3 regions of the Faecalibacterium sp. AF28-13AC genome follow, and region 3 is predicted to be linked to each of the others. Evidence: predicted binding sites of a transcription regulator. Region 3 holds the regulator's gene; each other region holds the start of a gene.
The links. Region 3 encodes Rex, which represses fermentation and respiration genes when NADH is low (regulators of the CRP and FNR family bind a similar motif). Its sites were predicted from a motif close to ATTGTTAANNNNTTAACAAT; they were not measured.

Region 1 (2,265 bases), on a different contig from region 3:
CCATGATCTCTATCTCCTTCTATTTACCTACGTACCAAAAAAGGTGCGGCGGCGCCATGCCGCCGCACCTCGATCCTGCTGTTGCGAGCGCGAATTATGCGTTCTGGATGACAGCGATACCGGGCAGCTCCTTGCCCTCCAGATACTCCAGAGAAGCGCCGCCGCCGGTGGAGATGTGGGTCATCTTATCGCCCAGACCCATCTGCTGGACTGCTGCTGCGCTGTCGCCGCCGCCGATGACGGTGGTAGCGCCGCTCTCAGCCATCGCCTGTGCCACAGCCAGGGTGCCTGCTGCCAGAGTCGGGTTCTCGAAGACGCCCATGGGGCCGTTCCAGACAACGGTCTTGGAAGCCTTGACGGCCTCAGCAAACAGCTTGGTGCTCTCCGGGCCGATGTCGCAGCCTTCCATATCGGCAGGCATTGCGGTCACGGGCACAACGGTGGTCTCGACGGGTGCGTCGATGGGATCGGGGAAGTCCTTGATGCAGACGGCATCGACGGGCAGGAGCAGCTTGACGCCCTTCTCCTGAGCCTTTGCCATCATCTCCTTGCAGTAGTCCAGCTTGGAGTCATCGCACAGGCTCTTGCCGACTTCGTAGCCCTGTGCCTTGATGAAGGTGTAAGCCATGCCGCCGCCGATGATCAGGGTATCGACCTTCTCCAGCAGGTTGGAGATGACGTTCAGCTTATCGGCGACCTTTGCGCCGCCCAGGATGGCGGTGAAGGGACGCTCCGGGTCGTTGACAGCATTGCCCAGGTACTTGATCTCCTTCTCCATCAGGTAACCGACAGCGGTATCCTTGACGTAGTCGGTGACACCGGCGGTGGAGCAGTGTGCACGATGGCAGCTGCCGAAAGCGTCGTCCACATATGCGTCCGCCAGAGAAGCCAGCTCCTCGGAGAACTCCGGCATATTCTTGGTCTCTTCCTTGCGGAAACGGGTGTTCTGGAGCAGGACAACGTCGCTGTTGTTCATGGCAGCCACAGCAGCCTTTGCGTTCTCGCCCACGACGTTGTCGTCATCTGCGAACACAACGGTCTTGCCCAGCTTTGCGCTCAGGGCAGCTGCAACGGGAGCCAGGCTGAATTTTGCCTCAGGGCCGTTCTTGGGCTTGCCCAGGTGGCTGCACAGGATGACCTTTGCGCCATCATTGAGCAGCTTCTGGATGGTGGGCAGAGCTGCGTTGATGCGGTTCTCGTTGGTGATGACGCCGTCCTTCATCGGGACGTTGAAGTCGCAGCGGACCAGAACCTTCTTGCCGCAGTAATTCTCGTCGTCGATCGTCTTCTTACCTAAACCCATGGTAATAAACTCCTCTCAAATTCTTTTCATCGGAATCGAATTTCACTCGTTATCGGGGCTTGCCTCCCCGTACACTTCTATTATAAACAAAAACTGTGTGGTTTGCAAGGACAGAAGATAGATAATTTATTAACAAACTTTCCCCGTATCCCGGTGGAAATGTGTCTATTTTGACTGAAAGGTGAAGCAACTCCCCTTTTTCATGAAAAAAGGAACCTCTGAAAAGCATTTTTTCCAAAGGTTCCCTTCTCTTATTTGAGATCCAGTTCCGGCGGCAGGTCGATCTCATCTGAGACATACTTGCCATTCTTCTTCCGTTGACGCACACACTCGGTGAGCAGATACTCGATCTGCCCGTTCACCGAGCGGAAATCATCTTCAGCCCACGCGGCAAGGGCTTCGTAGAGCTTTGCGTTCAGGCGGAGCGGGATCTGTTTTTTGGGTTCTGCTGCCATCAGTAGAGGCTGCCGCTGTTCACAATGGGCTGAGCGTCACGGTTGCCGCAGAGCACGACCAGCAGGTTGGAGACCATTGCTGCCTTGCGCTCATCGTCGAGCTCTACCACCTTGTTTTCATTCAGGCGTTCCAGTGCCATTTCCACCATGCCGACGGCACCGTCCACGATCATCTTACGGGCGTCGATGATGGCGCTGGCCTGCTGGCGCTGCAGCATGACGGCTGCGATCTCCGGCGCATAGGCCAGATAGGTGATGCGAGCTTCGATGATCTCGATGCCGGCCTCGGTCACATTTTTCTGGATCTCGTCCTGGATGCGCTTGGCCACGACCTCGGACGAACCGCGCAGGCTGCCTTCGTCGGCGATGCCGTCACCGGTGGTGTCCACATTGGGGGCCACATCGTAGGGGTAGACCCGCACGACGTTGCGCAGGGCGCTGTCGCACTGAAGGGACAGGTACTCTTTGTAGTTGTCCACATTGAAGACGGCTTTCGCGGTATCGGTC
Region 2 (2,265 bases), on a different contig from region 3:
AGAAAGGCTTTGAGGAAGAGTACAACATGCTGTGCAGCATCGAGCGGCTGGCCCCCGGCATCTTCGCCGAGGAAAAGGGCAGCACGAAGCCCGTCTGCGCCAACGTGGACCTGTTCAGCGGGCTGATCTACAACATGCTGGGCATCTCCGAGGACATCTACACCCCGCTGTTCGCCATTGCCCGTGTGCCGGGCTGGTGCGCCCACCGCGTGGAGGAGGTCATCTTCGCCAACCGTATCATCCGGCCCGCCTACAAGTATCTGGGCGTGCGCCAGAAATATAAACCGATCGAGGAACGCTGATGAATCCATTACTCACACTTGTTTTTGTTGTAGGAACGGCACTGGCCCTTGGCCGGGGCCTGGATCTGGGCTTCTGGACCGACCTGGAAAGCGGCCTGTGCATCGCCGGTTCGGTCTGGCTGCGGTATGCTGCGCTGGGCATCGCGGTGCTGGTGAGCCTGTTTGCGGGCCGGAAGCTGGCCCGTGAGCCGAAAAACTTGCAAAACCATTGCAAACCGTCTGGCATCGTCACGGCGATGGCAGGGGCATTCTTTACTGCCGCAGGATTTTTGCGCTTCGCCGTTGGAATGACTGGCGCAGGCTCGTTTGTTCGCGCGATACTGGAAATTCTGTGTGGCCAGTGGCTGGCCCGGCTGGCGAAGAGCTGGCTGCGGAAGGACTGGCAGCCGCCCACAAAGAGCATGGCCTCCGGCATCTGGGGCACACTGGTGTTCTACGGGTGCGTTCTGAGCCGCTTTATGGAGAACAGCTCCAGCTGGCACCGCGTTTCACCCACGGCGCAGGTCTGGGTGCTGCTGGGGATGCTCGTCTTTCTGTCCAGTCTGGTGCGGGCGCTCTGGCTGCCCGAAACGTCGGATGGAAAAGCCCTGTGCGCCTCCGGTCTGGCAGCCTTTGTCCTCGGCTTCTGCTGGGAGCTGCCCCAGACCCTGACGCTGGCGATGCCCTCACAGTTCGTCCTCACGGCGCTGCCCTCCATCCTTTTTGGTCTGGGCATGGCCTGCCTTGGGACGCTGGGCGTGTTCTGCACCGTGCGCACCGCAGGGCCTGCGGCCAGAAAGAAGTAAAGGCCAGCACTCTGTTGGCTGAATTGCTGAAAACCGGCCCAGATAAGGGACAAAAATCATACAAAAGCCAAAAAGTGAACAAACGAGTTGTTAATTTTTTAGCAGACACTTGAAACTTTTCGCGTTTTGGACTACAATAAAGATACCGTGAGATTATCCGATGAAAAGGGTAAGAACATTTAGGAGGTATTATTAACATGGCTGTTAGAGTTGCTATCAATGGTTTTGGTCGTATTGGCCGTCTGGCTTTCCGTCAGATGTTTGATGCTGAGGGTTACGAGGTCGTCGCAATCAACGACCTGACCAGCCCCAAGATGCTGGCTCACCTGCTGAAGTACGACACTGCTCAGGGTTCCTTCTGCGGCAAGATCGGCGAAGGCAAGCACACTGTCGAGGCTACCGAGGATTCCATCATCGTCGACGGCAAGGAGATCAAGATCTATGCCGTTAAGGACGCAAAGGATGCTCCCTGGGGCGAGCTGAACGTTGATGTCGTTCTGGAGTGCACCGGCTTCTACACCAGCAAGGAGAAGAGCATGGCTCACATCCAGGCTGGCGCAAAGAAGGTCGTCATCTCTGCTCCCGCAGGCAACGACCTGAAGACCATCGTCTTCTCCGTCAACGAGAAGACCCTGTCCGCTGAGGATCAGGTCATCTCCGCTGCTTCCTGCACCACCAACTGCCTGGCTCCCATGGCCGACACCCTGAACAAGACCTATCCCATCGTTTCCGGCATCATGACCACTGTTCATGCTTACACCGGCGACCAGATGATCCTGGATGGTCCTCAGCGCAAGGGCGACCTGCGCCGTGCACGTGCTGGCGCACAGAACATCGTCCCCAACAGCACCGGTGCTGCCAAGGCCATCGGCCTGGTCATCCCTGAGCTGAACGGCAAGCTGATCGGCTCTGCTCAGCGTGTGCCTGTTCCCACCGGCTCTACCACCATCCTGGTTGCTGTCGTCAAGGGCAAGGACGTCACCAAGGAGTCCATCAACGCTGCAATGAAGGCTGCTTCTTCTGAGTCCTTCGGCTACAACGAGGATCAGATCGTCTCTTCTGACGTCATCGGCATGCGTTACGGCTCTCTGTTCGACGCTACCCAGACCATGGTCGCTAAGATCGACGACGACACCTATCAGGTTCAGGTCGTGTCCTGGTACGACAACGAGAACTCC
Region 3 (2,265 bases):
CACGAAGCCGGTGATCCGCTCCTGCATCTGTTCGAACCACCGCATCGTCTGGGGCACACCCAGGATCATCCCGGAGTGCCGCACCGGGTGGACGGTCATGGTGGCTGTGGGCACGATGAAGCTCCGCCGGGCGCTGACGGCCAGCGGGATGCCGATGGAGTGTCCGCCGCCCAGCACCACGGCGGCGCTGGGCTTGGAGATGCTGGCGATCAGCTCCGCCAGCGCCAGCCCGGCCTCTACATCGCCGCCCACGGTGTTCAGGATGACCAGCAGGCCCTCCACCGCCGGGTCCTCCTGCACGGCCACTAGCTGCGGGATGACATGCTCGTACTTGGTGGTCTTCTGCCCCTGGGGCGCTTCCACATGGCCCTCGATCTGCCCCACCACGGTCAGGCAGTGGATGGCGTGGGGGCCTTTGGTGCGGTAGACGCTGCCCAGATCCTCGATCTGTTCTTTTTCCAGCCGCTGCTCTTCCACCGGGGTGTTTTTTTCGTTCTGCTCTGCCATAAGCCCCTCCTGCTCTGTTTTTTTCAGGGTTCCCAGCGGGTCAAATGATTATGCGGCGGCTAAGATTTCTTAACTTTTGAAAAAATTGCTCCATTTTATTTGACATTCTCCACATCCGCTGTATACTTTAGATAATGAATAAGATTGACAAAGATGTATCATTATTGTGCAAAACTCTTTGAATCTGCCGGAGCGCCACGGTGGGCGCAGAGGACCGGCATCGAATGGATGAAAGGAGAACCACCTATGAACACCCCTGGTAAAGCATCTCTGCCGGTGATCAAACGCCTGCCCAAGTACTACCGCTTTCTGCGGACCTTGAAGAACGACGGCATCACCAGCATCTCTTCCCGCGAACTGGCCGCCCAGATGGGCACCACGGCCTCTCAGGTCCGGCAGGACTTCAACTGCATCGGCGATGTGAACGGCCGTCAGGGCATCGGCTACTCGGTCGAAAACCTGCTCTCCATCCTGGAGAATCTGCTGTTCGGCAACGGCGACCGCCTGCCCACCATCCTCATCGGCTGCGGCCGTCTGGGCAAGGCCGTCAGCCGGTTCATCACCACCGATACCAACGGCTATAAGCTCATTGCCGCCTTCGACAACTCGCCGGACGAAGTGGGCAGGGAGATCAACGGCATCCAGATCCTCCACATCGACCAGCTGGAGAGCTTCTGCGCCGAGCACAAGCCCGAAGTGGCGGTTCTCTGTGTGCCCCGCAGCGGTGCCGAAGAGCTGAGCGGCCGTCTGGTCAGCCTGGGCATCAAAGGCTTCTGGAACTTCTCCCACTACGACCTGTCCGTCCCGTATCCGGAAGTCGTGGTCGAGAACGTCCACCTGGGCGACAGCCTGATGAGCCTGGGCTACCGCCTGCGCAATCAGGACTGATGTTCCGGTTTCATCGTTGTTACTATATAGTATAATATGATAAAGCAACCCTCCCATCACAGCGAAGCCCGCTCGCTTCCCATCGTTTGGGCTTTGCTCATTCCGTAGAAAGTTGACCGGCTTGCCAATGGCTCTCCCTTTGGGAGAGCTGGCATCGCGCAGCGATGGCTGAGAGGGTTGCTTTTTATGAGGTGACCTTCATGGCAAAGCTATATTTCCGTTACGGCGCAATGAACAGCGGCAAGAGCACGGCCCTGATGCAGGTGGCGCACAACTACGAGGAGCAGGGGATGCAGGTGCTCATCCTGAAGCCGCAGGTGGACACCAAGGGCGGCGGCGAACTGGTCAGCCGCCTGGGGGTGCGGCGCAAGGCCGACCTGCTCATCCCGCCGGAGGCGGACGTCTTTGAGGCCGTCCGCGCCGCCAGCCAGACCCAGAAGCTGGCCTGCGTCCTCTGCGACGAGAGCCAGTTCTTCACCCCGGCACAGGCCGAGCAGCTGTTCATGGTCACGGTAGACCTGAATATCCCGGTCATCTGCTACGGTCTGCGGTCGGACTTTTCGCTCAAGGGGTTCCCCGGCTCCACCCGCCTGCTGGAGCTGGCTCACACCATCGAGGAGATGAAGACCATCTGCACCTGCGGCCGCAAGGCCACCTGCAACTGCCGCAAAGTCAACGGTGTGTTCGTCTTTGAGGGCGAACAGGTCGCCATCGACCTGGAAAACGACGTGCAGTACGTCAGCATGTGCCCCCAATGCTACTTCCGCGAGCGCCGCGCCTTCTACGCCCGCCGGGCCGCGAAATAAAAAAGCGGAGCGTTTCCCGGAAGAAGCATTGCACTGCGTTCATTTTGCAGCCGTGTTCCCCCAA

Region 1: a site for Rex is predicted at 1,421-1,440, ahead of DWY95_RS01420 (phosphoglycerate kinase). Genes of this name have one in related genera too.
Region 2: a site for Rex is predicted at 1,174-1,193, ahead of gap (type I glyceraldehyde-3-phosphate dehydrogenase). Genes of this name have one in related genera too.

The regions. Positions count from the first base shown of each region.
Region 1 covers NZ_QUFG01000001.1:289,718-291,982, reverse strand. The annotation lists gene tpiA (triose-phosphate isomerase) at 1-4, opposite strand, end outside; gene DWY95_RS01420 (phosphoglycerate kinase) at 95-1,303, opposite strand; gene DWY95_RS01415 (PTS ascorbate transporter subunit IIC) at 1,555-1,758, opposite strand; gene DWY95_RS01410 (SPFH domain-containing protein) at 1,758-2,265, opposite strand, start outside.
Region 2 covers NZ_QUFG01000003.1:282,780-285,044, reverse strand. The annotation lists gene DWY95_RS05815 (citrate synthase) at 1-302, shown strand, start outside; gene DWY95_RS05810 (hypothetical protein) at 302-1,087, shown strand; gene gap (type I glyceraldehyde-3-phosphate dehydrogenase) at 1,285-2,265, shown strand, end outside.
Region 3 covers NZ_QUFG01000006.1:32,710-34,974, reverse strand. The annotation lists gene DWY95_RS09725 (ATP-dependent Clp protease proteolytic subunit) at 1-507, opposite strand, end outside; gene DWY95_RS09720 (redox-sensing transcriptional repressor Rex) at 754-1,395, shown strand; gene DWY95_RS09715 (thymidine kinase) at 1,596-2,201, shown strand.